3 regions of the Actinomadura sp. 3N407 genome follow, and region 3 is predicted to be linked to each of the others. Evidence: riboswitches for the same ligand, from Rfam matches in the RefSeq annotation. Region 3 holds a riboswitch; each other region holds the start of a gene.

Region 1 (5,602 bases), on a different contig from region 3:
TGTAGCTTTTTTCTCCCAGGGCATGTGACGCCGAACGGGGGTCAGGGTTGGCGGAAGCGGAGGGCACCTTCGGGCAGCCCGGGGTCCACGTCGCGGACGTGGACGATCTGCGGGGCGCCGCGCACGACCGCGCGGTGCTGTCCGAGGCCCGGGTCGTGCTGGCCCGGCGGCTCGGTGTTCCGACGGGGGAGGCCCTGCAGCATCTGATCTGGCTCGCGCGGGACCTGGACATGGACCTGTCCGAGGCGGCGTCCCTGCTGGTGAAGGACGGCGGTGCCGGGCCGGTGGGGGCCGTGGCGGCCGGACGCCGCGCGCCCCGCGCCGAGGGCGGGACGGCGGAGCGCCAGGCCGTGCTGTCGGAGGCCGAGGACGTCCTGCGCCGGGTGACGGCCGAGGACACCGCGGGAGACGCGGAGCTCCTCGAAGGGATGCCGGACGATCCGATGGCGCGGGCGGTGCTGGACGCGGCGCTCGACTCGTCGGCCCATCTGGTCCCGGTCCGGGGGGCGGACGGCAACGTGGCGGACTTCCTCTTCGCGGATCTCAACGGTGTGGCGCATGACATGTTCGGGCGCGGCAGGGAGGAGCTGACGGGGCTGCGGCTGCTGCGGACGGATCCGGGTGCGGTGCTGAGCGGGCTCTTCGACGACTACGTGGAGGTGCTGGAGTCCGGCAGTCGCTTGGAACGTTCCTCTTTCTTTTACTCCACTGCCCAGCGCGGCCTGTCCCGCTCGTCCCGGATGAGCGTGCGGTGTGTTCCGGTGCCGACCGGCATCTGCGTGACCTGGCGGTACCACTACGCCGAGGACCGGACGGCGCGGCGGCTGGAGCGGGTCGAGCGGCTCGCCCTGATCGGGTTCGGCGAGTGGGACCTGGCGACCGGGGAGGCGGACTGGACGCCGCAGATGCTCGCCAACTACGGGCTCGTCCCCGACGAGGTGCCGCCGATGCCGCACGATCTTCCCAAGGTCGTGGCGGAGGACGATCTCCCGCTGGTCGAGGAGGCCGTGCAGACGATGTTCTCGCGGCGCGAGCCGGTGGAGGCCGAGCACCGCGTGATCGCCCAGGACGGGGCGCCGAGGCATCTGTGGATCTTCGCCGAGCCGGTGCTGGCCGAGTCGGGGCTGCCGGTCTCGATCAACATCGTCTCGCAGGACATCACGCGGCGGCGCGGGGTGGAGCGGGCGCTGGCCGAGACCCGGCGGCAGATGCTGAAGCAGCAGGAGCGGATGGCGCAGGAGCGGCGGGTGGCGGTGACGCTGCGCAGAGCGATCCTGCCGGACGAGGACGAGGTGGAGCGGCTGCCGGGCCTGGTCACCTCGATCCGCAGCCTGGCGGCGGAGAGCACCGCCCGCATCGGCGGGGACTGGTTCGCGACCCGCGTGCTGGCCGACGGGCGGGCGCTGGTGGCCATCGGAGACGCGGCCGGGCACGGCCTGCCCGCGGCCGCGGCGATGGCGCGCAGCCGCAACGGGCTGCTGGGCCTCGCCTGCACGGGGGAGCCGGCGGGACGGCTGGTGGGCTGGCTGAACGAGCTGGTCGCGACCATGGACCCGCCGGCGACGGGTACCGCCGTCGTGGCTCATTTCGATCCGGCGCGCCGCGTCGTGGAGTGGACGTGCGCGGGTCATCCGCCGCCGATCCTGATCCGGGACGGGCGGGCGGCGCCGCTGGAGGTCGTCCGCGACCCGATGCTCGGCGCGATGGTGGGCTGGGAGTACACGACGATCACCACCCGGCTCCTCCGCGGCGACATGCTCTTCCTGTACACCGACGGCCTCGTGGAGCGCAGGGACGCGGACCTCGACGAGCGGATCTCCCGGCTCACCGCCATCCTGCGGGACTGCTCGACGCGGCCGGGGCTGGTGCTGGAGGAGGTGCTGGCGCGGATGGAGCATGACCGGGCGGCGGACGACACCACCCTCTTCGCGCTGCGCGTGGAGTGACGAGAACCATGTTTGACCTGCGAAGACCTCGCCGTGTGACTTAGGCCTCACCTGAGCGGGGCGCGGACGGCCGGCATGTGGCGGAACGCCATGTGCCGGCCGTCGCCGTCCGCGGGTTCTTTACCTTCTGCCTGGTGGGCGGCAGCCCCCTGCGGAAGGGGGATGCGAGCCGGTCGCCGGGTGATCGGGAAGACATCGGGCCCTGACGCTGTTGGTGGTGTCTTGGAGGGCCTTTGAGCAGGCAAGACGGAGTTTTGTCGGTGATTTGCTTTCCTTGAGAAGGTTGGTACCTTCTATCCGAATCCCGCAGCGCGCCCCATGCGTTGCCACCGGCCGTTCCATGTACGGCCGAGGATCGCGGAGCGGTATCCGCACGCGATGCGCGCCACAGACGCGCGCCCCCTCACCGAGATCAGTCGCTGAGATCAATCCGAAAATCCAGCACCGCGTCCGCGGTGCGAGGCCGAGTCCGTCCCGGTCCACTCGACCGGAACGGAGCCGGGGACCCAGGTTCCAGGGGTGAATCGGCGCGTCCGAGAGTCGCGCCGTAGGGCTACTTCCATGCCCGAATCCGTCAGCTAACCCGGTAGGCGTCATGGGAGACAAGGAGATTCCCTGCATGACCGGTCGTTTCAATCGACTTTCCCTGAACAACATCACGGCCACGCTGAACAGCTTCACGGCCGAGGACAAGGCCGTCAGCGTCGCCGTCAGCGCGGTGCTCGCCGGAGCCGTCGGGCTCGCGGTCTTCAACCCGCTCACCGGTGACGCGGTCGCCGAGACCCCGGCCCAGGCGGCGGCGGCCGCCTCCGCCGAGAAGGGCACCGTCTCGAGCGAGTCCGAGGCCGTCTCGGCCTCCGACTACGTGGAGGCGGGCTACAAGGTGCCGCCGCGTGCGGTGGAGGCCTCCGAGGTGCTCGAACTGGCCGAGGAGCAGGTCGGCATCCGCGAAGGCCAGGACGGCCAGACCAAGTTCCACGAGTGGTACGTGTCGACCCCCCACGCCAAGGCCACGGCCCAGCGTGACGGCGGGTTCTCCGTCGACGCCTACAACGGCGCGCAGTGGTGCAACATGTTCGTCTCATGGCTCGGCGCCCAGACCGGCGTCAAGAACATGGGCTGGGACGCCTACACCGTCCAGCACGCCTCCTGGTTCGAGGACACCGACCGCTGGGGCAAGAAGGCCAAGCCCGGCTCGGTCGTGTTCTTCGACTGGGACAGGGGTTCCAGCATCAGTGCCATCGACCACGTCGGCATCGTCGTCAAGGACAACGGTGACGGCACCATCAGCACCATCGAGGGCAACACCAACAACGCGGTGCAGAAGAAGGTCCGCGACAAGTCCTTGGTCGTGGGGTACGGCTACCCCGACTACGCGGCCTGATCCAGCCCGCGGTCCACGATCGGCGCACCAGCGCGGTCCCTGATCGGAAGGCGCCCGGCATACCCGCCGGGCGCCTTCTGGCGTTCCCGGGCGATCTGCCCCCATGTCTCCGCCGAAGGCGGGTAATACCAACCGTTGACAGGCTTTGATCGCCCTTGGACCTTAGCGCGGCGTTCCTGGAAAGGAACCCTGCACGCGCGTCCGACCGGCGCATGGAAGGGAGCAACTGAGAGCAGAAGGCCGGATCGGACGCCACTGCCGGAGGCCTGGGGCGTCCCCCGGAACTCCAAGCCGTGGAGGGGAAGCCCATGCGCCCTGATGTGAGTGTAGTGGTGATCGCCTACAACGACGCGCGGAGGCTGCCACGGGCCGCCGCGTCGTCGCTGGGGCAGTCGCTGGGGGCCGTCGAGACGGTCATCGTCGACGACGCGAGCACCGACGGCACCGCGGAGATCGCCGACCGGCTCGCCGCCGCGCACCCGGGGCGGGTCAGGGCCGTCCACCTCCCGTCGAACTCCGGTGGCTGCGGCCGCCCGCGCAACGCCGGCATCGAGGCCTCCACCGGCCGGTACGTGATGTTCCTCGACAGCGACGACCTCCTGGACCGGCACGCCTGCCTCAACCTCCTCGGCGCGGCCGAGGACACCGGCGCCGACATCGTGTCCGGCCGGTGCGACCGGGTCTTCCTGGACCGGCCGGAGGACGCGCAGGCACGCGTCCGCCCCTGGTATCCCTGGCTCTACGAGCGCAGGGCCGTGTACGGGTCGCTGAGCGAGAATCCCGACCTCCTCTACGACACCCTGTCGACCAACAAGGCCTACCGGCGGGGTTTCCTGGAGGACCAGGGGCTGCGGTTCGTCGAGGAGCTCTACTACGAGGACCTGCTGTTCACCGCCGAGGCGTACCTGGCGGCCGGCCGGACCGCGCTGATCCCGCACCGGGTCTACAACTGGCTGGTGCGGGAGCCGGCGACGGCGCCGTCCATCTCCAACAGGCGCGCCGAGCTGGCCAACTTCGCCGACCGGCTGGAGATCCACCGGCGCATCGACGAGCTGTTCGCACTGCGCGGGGCCCACGACCTGCGGCGGGCCAAGGACGTCAAGTTCATCAACCACGACCTGCTGCTCTACATGCGGGAGCTGCGCGGCCGCGACCGGGACTACCAGGCGCGGTTCCTCGACCTGGCGGCCGGCTACGTGGCCGAGCTGGATCCCCGGGCGTTCGAGGAGGCCAATCCGCTGCCCGCGATCGCCGCCTACCTGGCCCGTGAGGGAGACCACGCGGGGGCGCTCGCCGCCGCCGAGTACGCCCCCGGCAGCCGGCCCGAGCTGCGCGCGCGGCTCGTGGAGCGGAACGGACGGGTCTACTGGGGCGGCGGCCGCCCGCGCAGGACTCTCGGCCGCCGCATCCTGGACGTCACCGGCCTCGGCTTCCATCAGCGGCCGCTGAACGAGCTGTGCCCGGGCAACACGGTGACGCGGCTGGAGATGCGCGCCGGCCGCGTCCACATGGCCGGGGACGTGCTCAACCCGCTGAACCGGATCCCCGAGGACGCCGACCTGTCCGGCACGCTGGAGTTCAGCGACCGGCGCCGCCCGGCCCGCAGGGCGAGGGTCCGGGCGGCCGTCCGGCACGAGGGCGACCGGCTCAGCTGGCGGGCCGAGTTCGACCCGGCGGCCCGGATCCGGCCGATCGGGTTCGTCGACCCGGTGTGGGACGTGCGGTTCCGCCTGCGGGTGGACGGCGAGGACGTGGTCACCCGGCCCGGCGCGGGCCGGGGTTCGCCTCCGCTGGACGGTGTCATGCTGCCCGTCCGGCCCCGGCTGACGCGGCTCGCCGCCGACCGGCTCAGCTCGCGCGTCACCGGGCGCGGGCAGCTGGCGTTCGTCCTGGAGGCGGGGAGCCCGGGGGCGCGGCTCGCCGGCGCGGTCGTGCGCCGCGCCACCGGGACCCCGCCCGGACGGGCGGCCCGGCGGGCACGGCGCCTGGGCCGGCGCGTCCGCCGGAAGCTGACCTCGCACCACACCAAGATCGTCGTGTTCAACCGGGTGCTGAGCCGGCTGCCCGTCCGGACGGGCCTGGTGGTCTTCGAAAGCCACATGGGGAAGCAGTACTCGGACAACCCGAAGTACATCCACCGGGAGCTGCGCCGGTCGGGCCGGCCGGTGAAGGCGGTGTGGTCGTACGCCTCGTCCCCCAAGGGGTTCCCGGACGACGCCAGGCTGGTCCGGCGCGGCTCATGGGCCTATTTCCTGGCGCTCGCGCGCGCCGG
Region 2 (5,602 bases), on a different contig from region 3:
CGCGAAGCCCTCGATCAGCCACAGCGGGGTCGCGCGGTCGCGGGCGCCGCCGGTGGCGACATGGGTCAGCTCGTGGGTCAGCACCACGTCGCGTCCGAGGTCGTTGAGGCGGCCGAAGGTGGCGGGGGAGACGACGACGCGGTCCTCGCCGCGGCCGTCGCCGGCGGACGGCGTGACGGTGGCGAGGGCGGCGATGTCGCCGAGGCTCTGCCCCGGACCGGCGAGGGCGGAGGCGAGGCCCGCGTCGGCGGGAACGAGCGCGACGACCCGCCGCGCCCATCCCTTGCCGACGACGCCGGTGACGACCGGGACGGCCGCGTCCAGGCGTTCCGCGATCTCTTCCAGGCGGAGGGCCCCGGTGGCCGCGGTGTCGCCGATGACGAGGCTCGCGCGGCCCTTGACCACCGTCAGGGGGCCGCCGTCCCAGATGGCGGCGTCGTCCGCGAATCCATGCGACGACCCGTCGCCGACGATCGTCCAGATGCCGGAGCGAGGGGCGAGCGTCAGGTAGCGGGTGCGGACGACGTCACCCCGGTCGAAGCCCCGCAACCTGGAGCGCACTTCCACGCGGACGACCGCGACACCCTTCTCGTCGTCCGTCGCCTGGGTGACGACTGCGCGTTCCTCCCAGCCGGCCAGCGGGAGCTCGCGGAGATTGCCGTACAAGCGGGACTGGGCGTCCTGGAACGCGGCGGGCGCGGAGGCCACCGTCGCGAGGAAGGCCGTCCGGTCTCCGTCCTGCACCGCCCGCGCGCGGTTGGCGAGGACGGTGACGGCGTCCGCGGGCCGGAACGTTCCGGCGGCTTTGGTCGCGCGGGCGGGCGGCGTCCCGTCGTCGCCGGACCGCGTGCCGAGGAGTCCCGCGCCGGTGCCCAGCAGCACGGCGGCCCCGCCCGCGCCCAGGGCGAGTGCCCTGCGGCGCGTGACGGGGCCGCCGTGTCCGGCCTGACCGGGACCGTCCTCCATGCGCGTGATCCTATGCAGCCGGGGGAGGGGGAAGGGACGTCAGGACTTGTACTCGGGGTAGCCGTAGCCGACGACGGAGCCGGTCGAGCGCTGCCTGACCCGGACGGCGTTGTCGGTGTTGCCCTCGACCGCCTCGATGGTGCCGTCGTCGATCTTCTTGGTCACCATGCCGACGTGGACGATGTCGTCGATGTCCTTGCCGCCGTTCCAGGCGTAGAAGACGATCGCGCCCGGCTTCGGCTCGGTGCCCCAGCGGCCCTGGTCCCGGAACCATTTGGCGTGGGCGATGGTCCAGGCGTCGCTGCCGATCTGCTCGGTGAACCCGAGCTGGTCGCCCACCCACGAGATGAACATGTCGCACCAGGCGGCGTCGTCGTACGCCTGGACGGAGCCGCCGTCGCGCGCGACGGTCTCGTCGGCACGGGAGTTCTCCACGTACCACTGGTTGAACTTGGTCGCGCCGCTGCCGTCCTCCGCGATGCCCACCTGCGACCTGGCGAGCTCGATGGCCTCGTCGGCGGTGGGCCGCGAGTCCTCGGACGGCTGCTTCGGGGCGTCGGACTCCGGCTCGTCCCTTTCGGGACGCTCGGCTTCCTTGCCGCCGTCCGCGGGCTCGTCCCGGTTCTCGTCCTTGGAATCGGACCTGTCCTTGGACGAGGACTTGGAGCCGGACTTGGACTTGCCCGCGTCGTCGCCGGCGGCCGGACCGGCCGCGGTGGCGTGGGTGGGAGCGGAGGCGAACGGCAGGACCGACGCCTGTGCGGTGGCCGCGGCGGTGCCGAGAACGGCGGCGCCGACGATCACGCCGCCGGTCGTCCGCCACGTGAGGGCGAGAGTGCCGGGTTTGCGGTGCTTGCCCGGTGACTTCTTGCGATGCGCGCCTGGCATGGGGGATCTCCTGACTTCCATGCCGCCTACCGGGTTAGCTGACGGGTTCGGGCGTGGAAGCCGCCCTACGGCCCGCTGGGCGGGCCGATTCACCCCGAAGGACACAGTGGGTCCCCGGCTCCGCGTTCTCCGCGCGTCTGGGCGCGGTGAACCACGGACTCGGCGGTGGCGGCCCGGGGGCGGGCACGCCGGTTCGGATGGGGGGCTCCGCCGGGCGAGGGCGCCCGCACGGAGTGAAGGGGGAAAGCGGGCGTGGCCGCACGAGGGCGGCCACGCCCAGGTAACGCTGCGGTTTTCACTCCTTCGTCTTCCAGACGCCTACCGGGTTAGCTGACGGGTTCGGGCGTGGAAGTGGCCCTACGGCGGGCTCTCACCGTTCGGCGGGGAGAGACGCACCGATTCACCCCGGGTGCCGGAATGCCCGTCCAGGGACGGTCCCTGGACTCCGGCGGATGTGGGTCCCCGGTTCCGCGCGTCGGCGGATTCGGCGCTGCCGCTGCGATCCTGGGGGCGTGATGGGGCCCGTGCGCGGGACCTGTCTCCCGCGTGCGAAAGAGCGGCGCCTGATGTTGTGCGTGCGGACGGCGGCCCGTTTGCGGGGACCGTCCTGGGCCTGACCCGTGGAATCCGCCGTGGCAGCGCTCTCAGCGCCATGCACGCTGCGGGCGTGCGCACGGTGGGGCCGGGGCCGGCCGGGTCTGCTGGAGACCGTTTGCGGCACCCGTCGGGTGCCGGAGGCGGCGCGTGGATCGTGCCGCCGGGGGGAGCGGCACGTGGCTCGCGCCGCCGTCACGCGGCAGCTGGATGTGCCGCGTGGGGCCGTGGCGCCTGGTGAGCGCCTCGGGACCACGGCGTCTGGAGGGCGCCGTGAGTGGTGACAACGTACCAAAGCCCCAACAGATGGCAAACCCCCCCAAAATCAACAACGGACCAGGTCAAGCCCGGTCCGTTGTCGAAAGAGCTCCGTCACGCCCGTCGCGGGCGCTCCGGGGCGGGGCGTCAGGGGCGCCCGGCGCCGTAGTAGTTGTTCAGATAGTAGCCGGAGGTGATGGTCACGACCTCCACGTTCTTCCCGGTGCGCGGGGCGTGGATCATCTTGCCGCCGCCCACGTACATGCCCATGTGCCCGAGGCCGCTGAAGAACACCAGGTCGCCGGGCTGCAGGTTGCTCTTGGACACCCGCTTGGTGGCGGCGTACTGGGAGTGGGTGGTGCGGGTGATGCTCACGCCCGCCGCCGCCCACGCCTTCATGGTCAGGCCGGAGCAGTCGTAGGAGTTCGGGCCTTCGGCGCCGTACTGGTACGGCTTGCCGAGCTGGGCGTAGGCGAAGTTGAGCGCGGTGCGGGCCGAGCCGCTGGCCGGGCCGTTGTAGGTGCCGCCGACGCTGCCCGAGCCGCCCGACGAGGTTCCGCCGCCGAGCCGCCGCAGCAGGGCCTTCTGCTTGGCGACCTCCTTGTCGAGCTTCTTCTTCTGCTCCCGCAGCTCCTTGGTCTTGGCCTGCACGTCCTCGTAGGAGGCCTTGGCCTGCGCCTCCTCGCGGCGGAGCCGCTGGGCGGTCGCCAGGAACTGGGTCAGCTGGGAGCTGCGCTCCTGCGACAGGTGCGAGAAGACGGCCGCCTGGTCCAGGATCGCCTGCGGGTCGTTGGTGCCGACGAAGCCGGTGACGTTGTTCGTGTCGCCGTTCTTGTAGGCGGCGGCCGCCATCTGGGCGATCTTGGAGCGCTGCTCCTCGAAGGCCGCCTGCTCCTCCTTGCTCGACTTGCTCGCGATCGTGTACTTCTTCTTGGCGATCTTGAGCTTCTCGTTGAGCTGGTTGAACTTCTCGACCTTCTGGCCCATTTCCTCGGCGAGCTTGTCGAGTTTCTTCTGGACCTGTGCTCTGGTCGGCTGAGGGTCGGCGTGCGCCACCACCGGAGGAGACGCGAGGGAGACCGTCAGCGTGAGGCACGCGACGGCCGCCAGGCGACGGGAGGCGCCTCTCTTGGCCGAACCTCCTCGCCGGTCGCGCTCATGCGCTGCTTCCCCGATGAGATCATTGGCCACGGTCGGTTTCGCCCCTCTCGTCCACGACGTCAGCGGATGACATTAGCGATACGCAACAACCGTCACAACCGGTTCATCACTCTTTAGTCGCCTTCAATCGAAATGATGCGCTATCCGTGTCGGTAAGATCACGGAGCGCGAGGCGTGCCTCATGGCGGCCTTGAGACCGCGGCCTGACGGCGGCCCGACCGCGGCCGCCGCGCAGCCGGGCTAGGAACGGCCGAGGCGGCGCAGCAGCAGCGTGGACGGGCAGGGCCGGGCGTTGGCGCGCCGCGCCGCGTCGGCCACCTCACGGTCGGACGAGACCACCACCACCGCGCGGCCCTGCGGCTCCGCCCGGACCAGCTCGCCGATCAGCTCGTCGGCGGTCTGACCGGGACGGCTGAACAGCACCCGGACGCCGCGCGGCGCCGCGATGGCCACCGGCGCGTCCAGCTCCGCGCCGTCGAACACGCACGTCACCTCCGCGCGGGTCTGCGCCGCCAGCCCGCCGAGCCCCGACAGCAGCCGGCTGCGCTGGTCCGCCAGCGGCAGCTCCCCGTACCCGGTCTTGGTGACGTTGTAGCCGTCCACGATGAGGTGCACCCGCGGCAGGGTCAGCAGCCGGTCGAGCAGCTGCGGGTCACTGTCGGACAGGGCCCGGCCGGGCAGCGCGCGGTGCGCCTGCCGGTCGGGCTCCAGGCCGCCGACCGCGTCCGCGGGACGGCCGATGGTGGAGGGCAGCGCCAGCTCCCGGCGGACGCCCTGCGCCGCGTCGAGGAGCGTGTCCAGCAGCATCCGCAGCCGGACGTCGTCGACGTTGCGTCCCTCCCGCGCGGCCCGCTTGGCGGCCTCCGCGGCGGCCTCGGCCTGCGCGGCGCGGGCGCGCAGCCTGCGCAGCTCCTTCTCGGACGCGGCCGTCGACTCGCGCGCGGCCGCCTGCTCGCGCTCCGCCTCCGCCGCGACCGCGCCGGCGCGCTCCTCCGCTGCCCGGAACCTGACGCGCGCCTCGTGCAGCTTGCGGCGCAGCTCCGCCACCTCGGCCTTGGTCTCGCGCAGCTCGGCGCGCAGCCGGTCCACCTCGGCGCCGCGGGCGCCGCGGGCGGCGGCCAGCTCCTCTTTGAGCGCGGCGACGCGGCGCTCGGCGGCCTCCTCCTCCGAGGCGGTCGCGGAGCGGTCCAGCTCCTCGCGGGCGGACTCGACGAGGTCGGTCCAGCCCTCCGGGCGCAGCAGGTAGGCCAGCACCGCGACCCGCACCGGATCGGCGGCCGGCGGCACGTCCCCGCCCTCGACCACCTCGACCAGGTCGGCCTGCGCCTCGCGCAGCGGTTCGGCGACGCGCCGCCGGAAACCGGCGTCCTTCTCCAGCACCGCCGCGATGTGCTGCCCGGCGAGCTTGGCGCGCTTGCGGCGCTCGAACCGCGCGAACCGGCGCAGCGGGGCGGGGACCTCGTCGTGGGGCAGCGCCCCGATCAGCTCGGCGGCGACCTCGACGACGCTCTGCCGCACGGCCTCGGGGAGCGGCCTGCTCAGACGCCCTTCCCGGCGGGTCCGGGGGTCGGTCTCCGCAGACTGACGCGGCCTCTCTGCGGATTCTTCACCACCGGGGGTCGCTTCGGGGCCGCTGTCGATGATCCCGCTCCTTCCGGGCTTCGCCGCCGGTGGGCTGTGTCTTCCCGAGCCGCCCGTGCCTTAACCAGCACGAACGTGTGATCGGACGGATCGC
Region 3 (5,602 bases):
AGCCCGAGATAACCATCCGAGTCGCCGGCGAGCTGCTGATGTTCCTGCCCGCCGCACGGCGGGAGACCGTGAGCCGCCTCGCCTACGACGGGACCTCGACGCTGGGACATCTCGTGGAGTCGCTCGGCGTCCCGCTGCCCGAGGCCGGCCCGATGACCGTCGGCGGCGAGCCGGCCGGTCCCGCCACCCGCCCGGATCCCGGCGACGAGGTGCGGGTGGAGGCGGTGCCGCGCCCGCAGCCCGTCCCGCTCGAACCGGGCCAGGCCGCCCCCCGCTTCGTCCTCGACGTGCACCTGGGCACGCTGGCCCGGCGGCTGCGTCTCCTCGGCCTCGACACCGCCTACCACAACGACATGGACGACCCGGCGCTGGTCGTCCAGGCGAACGAGGAACGCCGCGTCCTGCTCACCCAGGACCGCGGGCTGCTCCGCCGCCGCGCGCTGTGGTTCGGCGCGTACGTCCGCGGCTCCCGCCCGGACGACCAGCTCCGCGACGTGCTGGACCGCTTCGCGCCCGTGCTCCGCCCGTGGACGCGCTGCACCGCCTGCAACGGCGAACTCGTCCCGGTCGACAAGGAGGAGATCGAAGGCGACCTGGAGGCGGGCACCCGCCGCAGCTACGACGTGTACGGCCGCTGCGCCGACTGCGGCCAGCTCTACTGGCGCGGCGCGCACGGCGGCCGCCTGGAGGAGATCGTCCGGGACGCGGTACGCCTGGTCGAGTCCATCCGGGAGACCGGACGGGCCGGGAGCGCCGTCTGACACCGATACCGGACGACAGGGAAGAGGAGCCGGTGGCGAACGATCTCGTGGTGGTCGGCGCGGCGATCATTTCGGACGGGCGGCTGCTGAGCGCCCAGCGGGCCGAGCCGCCGCACATGGCGGGCGGCTGGGAGCTGCCCGGCGGGAAGGTCGACCCGGGCGAGACGGACGAGGACGCGCTGGTGCGCGAGTGTCACGAGGAACTCGCCATCAAGATCCGGCTGATCGGCCGGATCGGCGGGGACTGGCGGCTGAGCGAACGGAGCGTGCTGCGGGTGTGGACCGCGCAGATCCTCGAAGGCGAGCCGCAGGCCCTGGAACACCTGGCGCTGCGCTGGCTGTCCCCGGACGAGCTGTACGAAGTCGACTGGCTCCCCGGCGACCTCCCCGTCATCGACGCCCTGGCCCACCAGGGCCTCACCTGAACAACGAAGCAGGACGCTGCAGTAACTCGTCCCCGGACGACACCAGCCACCACACCAGCCACGCACCAACCCAAACCGTCGCGATCGCGTCCGAAGGCAGGTTCAAGCTTGCGAGAACCTGATCGCGCAGCGAGCCGCCAAGGCGAGCCGGAGCGATGCAGCGATCGCACGCAGTGCCCGCCGAAGGAGGGCCCTCCAGGGCCCGACGCCAAGGGCACTGCAATCAGGAAACGCGGTTGGCGCCCGCGTAGTCCGAGCGGTCCGACATCTTTGAGATCTTCACCACATCGCCGGTCTGCGGGGCGTGCAGGTACTTGCCGTCGCTGAGGTAGATGCCCATGTGGTGGAGGTTGCCGCCGAAGTAGACCAGGTCGCCCGAACGGAGCCGGCTCTTGGAGACCTTGGTGCCGAGGCCGTAGAGGGCGCCGGTGTAGTGCGGCAGCCCGCGCTTCCCGATCTGGGCGTAGGCCCAGACGACGAGTCCTGAGCAGTCGAAGCTGTTCGGACCGGCGGCGGCCCACACGTAGGGCGAGCCGAGCTTGGTGAGCGCCTTGCGGGCCATGTCGGCCGGTGCGCCCGAGCCCTTCACGGTCGCGCGCAGGCCGCTGCGGGGGTCGTCGATGTGCGTGGTGGTCAGCTTGTCCAGCCGCTTCGTCACCTCGGCGACCTTGGTCCTGGCCGCTTCGCGGGCCTTCTCGGCGTCCGCTGCGGCCTTTTCGACCTGGGCCGTCTTCGCCTCCGCCGTGCGCTGCGCCGTCTCGGCCCGCTCGATCTGCTTCTGCAGCGCCTGGACGGTGGTGACCTGGCTCTGCGTCAGGTAGGCGCGTTCGGACAGCCCTTCGGAGGAGCCGTCGGCGCCGAAGATCACGTCAGGGGCGCCGGTCATGTAGTTCGCCGCGGCCATCCGTCCGAGCTGTTCGCGGGCCGGTGCCGCCTGGGCGCGCAGCGTCGCGGCCTGCTTGGCGGCGGCCTGCCCGGCCTTCTTGGCCTTGTCCAGGTCCACGCGGGTCTTGTTGTACTGCTCGGTGAGGATCTCGGCCTCTTCGTTGAGCGCGTCCAGGCTCTTGCGCAGCCCTTCCTCCGTCGTCGGAGTGGGCGTCGGGGAGGCCGCGGCGGCGAGCTGGAACGGCGGCGCGGCATGGGCGGCGACGGGCGCGGTGGCGCCGAGGCCGATCAGGAGCATCGTGGCCGTGGCGGCGGGCGTGACGCGCCGCCACCGTTGTGGAGCCGGTGCCAAACCGGTGTTCTCCTCTCCTCGCGCGCCTACCGGGTTAGCTGACGGGTTCGGGCCAGGAGTCGCCCTACGACGTACGTCGATTCACCCCAGGGACGTGGGTCCCCGGCTCTCCCGTACGCGGGAGATTCGGCGCTCCGGCCGCAGCCCCGGGGGACGGGGCTCCGGACGACCGGATCTCGGGCAGATTACAAAGAACGGGCAAAGTTGGCGAATCGGGGCCCCTGGGACCAATGGGACGGCCGTCACGGAACGGGGTGCGGGCACGGGCAAGTAGAATGGTCGATGCCGTGTTCTGCGGCGGATCCCGAACTCTCACCCCAAGGCGAGCCCCGCATGCCCATCTCCACGCGCGACGACCTCCGGAACGTCGCGATCGTCGCCCACGTCGACCACGGAAAGACGACGCTGGTCGACGCCATGCTCTGGCAGTCCGGGGCCTTCCGTGAGAACCAGAACGTCGACGACCGGGTGATGGACTCCGACGACCTGGAGCGCGAGAAGGGGATCACCATCCTCGCGAAGAACACCGCCGTCCGGCACAACGGGCTGACGATCAACATCATCGACACCCCCGGGCACGCCGACTTCGGTGGCGAGGTGGAGCGCGGGCTGTCCATGGTGGACGGCGTCGTCCTGCTGGTGGACGCCAGCGAGGGCCCGCTCCCGCAGACCCGGTTCGTGCTGCGCAAGGCGCTCGCGGCGCGGCTGCCGGTGATCCTCGTCGTGAACAAGACCGACCGTCCCGACGCCCGCATCGACGAGGTCGTGGACGAGACGTACGAGCTGTTCATGGACCTCGACGCCGACGAGGACCAGATCGACTTCCCGATCGTGTACGCGTCGGGACGCGCCGGGCGGGCGTCGCTGGACAAGCCCGCCGACGGCGACATGCCCGGCAGCGACGACCTGGAGCCGCTGTTCAAGGTCATCACCGAGACGATCCCGGCGCCGTCCTACGACCCGGACGTCCCGCTGCGGGCGCACGTCACCAACCTGGACGCCTCCAGCTACCTCGGCCGGATCGCGCTGTGCCGGCTGCACGCCGGAACGATCAAGAAGGGCCAGCAGGTCGCCTGGTGCCGGCATGACGGCAGCGTCGAGCGGGTGAAGATCACCGAGCTGCTGATGACGGACGCGCTCGTCCGCAAGCCCGCGCAGGAGGCGGGGCCGGGCGACATCATCGCGATCGCCGGCATCCCCGACATCATGATCGGCGACACGATCGCCGACCCGGACGACCCCCGCCCGCTGCCGCTGATCACCGTGGACGAGCCCGCGATCTCCATGACGGTCGGCACCAACACCGGGCCGATGGCGGGACGGGAGAAGGGCACCAAGGTCACCGCCCGGATGGTCAAGGACCGGCTGGAGCGCGAGCTGGTCGGCAACGTGTCCATCAGGGTGCTGCCGACCGAGCGTCCGGACGCGTGGGAGGTGCAGGGCCGCGGCGAGCTGGCCCTGGCGATCCTGGTCGAGAACATGCGCCGCGAGGGCTACGAGCTGACCGTCGGCAAGCCGCAGGTGGTCGTCAAGGTCATCGACGGCAAGAAGCACGAGCCGGTCGAGCGGCTCACCATCGACATCCCCGAGGAGCATCTCGGCGCCGTCACGCAGCTGCTGGCGGTCCGCAAAGGCCGCATGGAGCAGATGACCAACCACGGCACCGGCTGGATCCGGATGGAGTTCCTCGTCCCGGCGCGCGCCCTGATCGGGTTCCGCACCGAGTTCATGACCGAGACCCGCGGCACCGGCATGGCGCATCACGTGTTCGAGGCCTACGAGCCCTGGTTCGGTGAGCTGCGCACCCGTCCGTCCGGTTCCCTCGTCGCCGATCGCTCCGGCGCGGCCACCGCGTACGCGATCACGAACCTGCAGGACCGCGGCACGTTCTTCGTCGGGCCGACGACCGAGGTGTACGAGGGCATGATCGTCGGGGAGAACTCCCGCGCCGACGACATGGACGTCAACATCACCAAGGAGAAGAAGCTCACGAACATGCGGTCGTCCACCGGTGACGAGCTGGAGCGGCTCACCCCGCCGCGGCTGCTGTCGCTGGAGGAGGCCCTGGAGTTCTGCCGCGAGGACGAGTGCGTCGAGGTCACCCCGGGCGCCGTCCGCATCCGCAAGGTCGTGCTGGCCGCCAAGGAGCGCGAGCGCACGCGCGCCCGCACCAAGCGCGCCGGCTAGCTCCTCACCGTCCCGCAGAACGACGAAGGGCGGCCCCGCGGTTCTCGACCGCGGGGCCGCCCTTTCGCCGTGCTGCTCAGTTCAGCTGGACGGTCCCGGTCACGTCGGCGGCCAGGCGGAGCTGGTCGCCGTTGCGGAGGGGCGCCTCCACGCCGCGCGGGAGCCGTTCGCCGTTGACGAACGTCCCGTTGGTGGAGCCCTCGTCACGCACCCACGCCGTCCCGGACGGGTCGAGCCACACCGTGGAGTGGCGGCGCGACACATTGTCGTACTGCGTGAACGTGGCCGCCACGGGCGACTGGCCCGCGTCCCGGCCCAGCACCAGGTGCTGCCCGACGGACACCTTCAGCTCGCCCGTTGGGAACATCACGCGCAGGATGGGCGTCCCCTTCTGCGGCAGCGGGCGCAGGCACGAGTCGCACTGCGCGGCGGCGGGGTTGGTGAGCACCGCCTCGCAGTACGGGCACATGAACGCCGTGCTGTCCGGGGCCGGTGGGCGCTGACCCTGGTTGTGGTCGGGCGGCAGCAGCGTCGCCTCACGCCCGTGCTGCGGCTGCATCGGCGGCTGGCCGCCACCGTGCTGCTGAGGCGGCTGGCCGAACTGGTGGTCGGCGGGGCCGGGCTGTGGCATGCCGTACTGGTCCGGCTGTTGCTGCTGGTACTGATCCTGCGGCGGGTACTGCGGCTCGCGCTGCTGGTACTGGTCCTGCGGCGGCGGGAACTGCTGGTCCTGCGGCGGGAACTGCTGGTCCTGAGGGGGGTACTGCTGCTCCGGCTGCTGGTACTGGTCCGGTAGCGGAGGCTGCTGCTGGGGCGCCCCCCACGGGTCCTGCTGCGGCTGCTGTTGCTGGGGCATTCCCCACGGGTCCCCAGGAGGCTGCTGCTGCGGCATCGGCGGCTGGCCGCCACCGTGCTGCGGCTGCCCCCCGTGCTGCTGATTCTGGGGCTGGCCGTACTGGGGCTGCCCGTGTTGAGGCTGCCCGTGCTGGGAC

The links. Region 3 has a riboswitch for cyclic di-AMP ahead of ACTWPP_RS10715 (NlpC/P60 family protein). Riboswitches for the same ligand answer to the same signal wherever they lie in the genome.
Region 1: another riboswitch for cyclic di-AMP. It lies ahead of ACTWPP_RS38350 (CHAP domain-containing protein); the one in region 3 lies ahead of ACTWPP_RS10715 (NlpC/P60 family protein).
Region 2: another riboswitch for cyclic di-AMP. It lies ahead of ACTWPP_RS18250 (CHAP domain-containing protein); the one in region 3 lies ahead of ACTWPP_RS10715 (NlpC/P60 family protein).

Annotation. Positions count from the first base shown of each region.
Region 1 is NZ_JBQQBP010000022.1:109,798-115,399, reverse strand. It holds gene ACTWPP_RS38355 (PP2C family protein-serine/threonine phosphatase) at 48-1,946, shown strand; cyclic di-AMP (ydaO/yuaA leader) riboswitch at 2,398-2,553, shown strand; gene ACTWPP_RS38350 (CHAP domain-containing protein) at 2,566-3,330, shown strand; gene ACTWPP_RS38345 (bifunctional glycosyltransferase/CDP-glycerol:glycerophosphate glycerophosphotransferase) at 3,639-5,602, shown strand, end outside.
Region 2 is NZ_JBQQBP010000006.1:383,789-389,390, reverse strand. It holds gene ACTWPP_RS18255 (hypothetical protein) at 1-966, opposite strand, end outside; gene ACTWPP_RS18250 (CHAP domain-containing protein) at 1,006-1,854, opposite strand; cyclic di-AMP (ydaO/yuaA leader) riboswitch at 1,863-2,008, opposite strand; cyclic di-AMP (ydaO/yuaA leader) riboswitch at 2,155-2,354, opposite strand; gene ACTWPP_RS18245 (NlpC/P60 family protein) at 2,854-3,762, opposite strand; gene ACTWPP_RS18240 (NYN domain-containing protein) at 4,108-5,385, opposite strand.
Region 3 is NZ_JBQQBP010000004.1:10,915-16,516, forward strand. It holds gene ACTWPP_RS10705 (Mut7-C RNAse domain-containing protein) at 1-761, shown strand, start outside; gene ACTWPP_RS10710 ((deoxy)nucleoside triphosphate pyrophosphohydrolase) at 794-1,186, shown strand; gene ACTWPP_RS10715 (NlpC/P60 family protein) at 1,410-2,423, opposite strand; cyclic di-AMP (ydaO/yuaA leader) riboswitch at 2,431-2,565, opposite strand; gene typA (translational GTPase TypA) at 2,757-4,610, shown strand; gene ACTWPP_RS10725 (FHA domain-containing protein) at 4,687-5,169, opposite strand; gene ACTWPP_RS10730 (hypothetical protein) at 5,155-5,406, shown strand; gene ACTWPP_RS10735 (hypothetical protein) at 5,455-5,602, shown strand, end outside.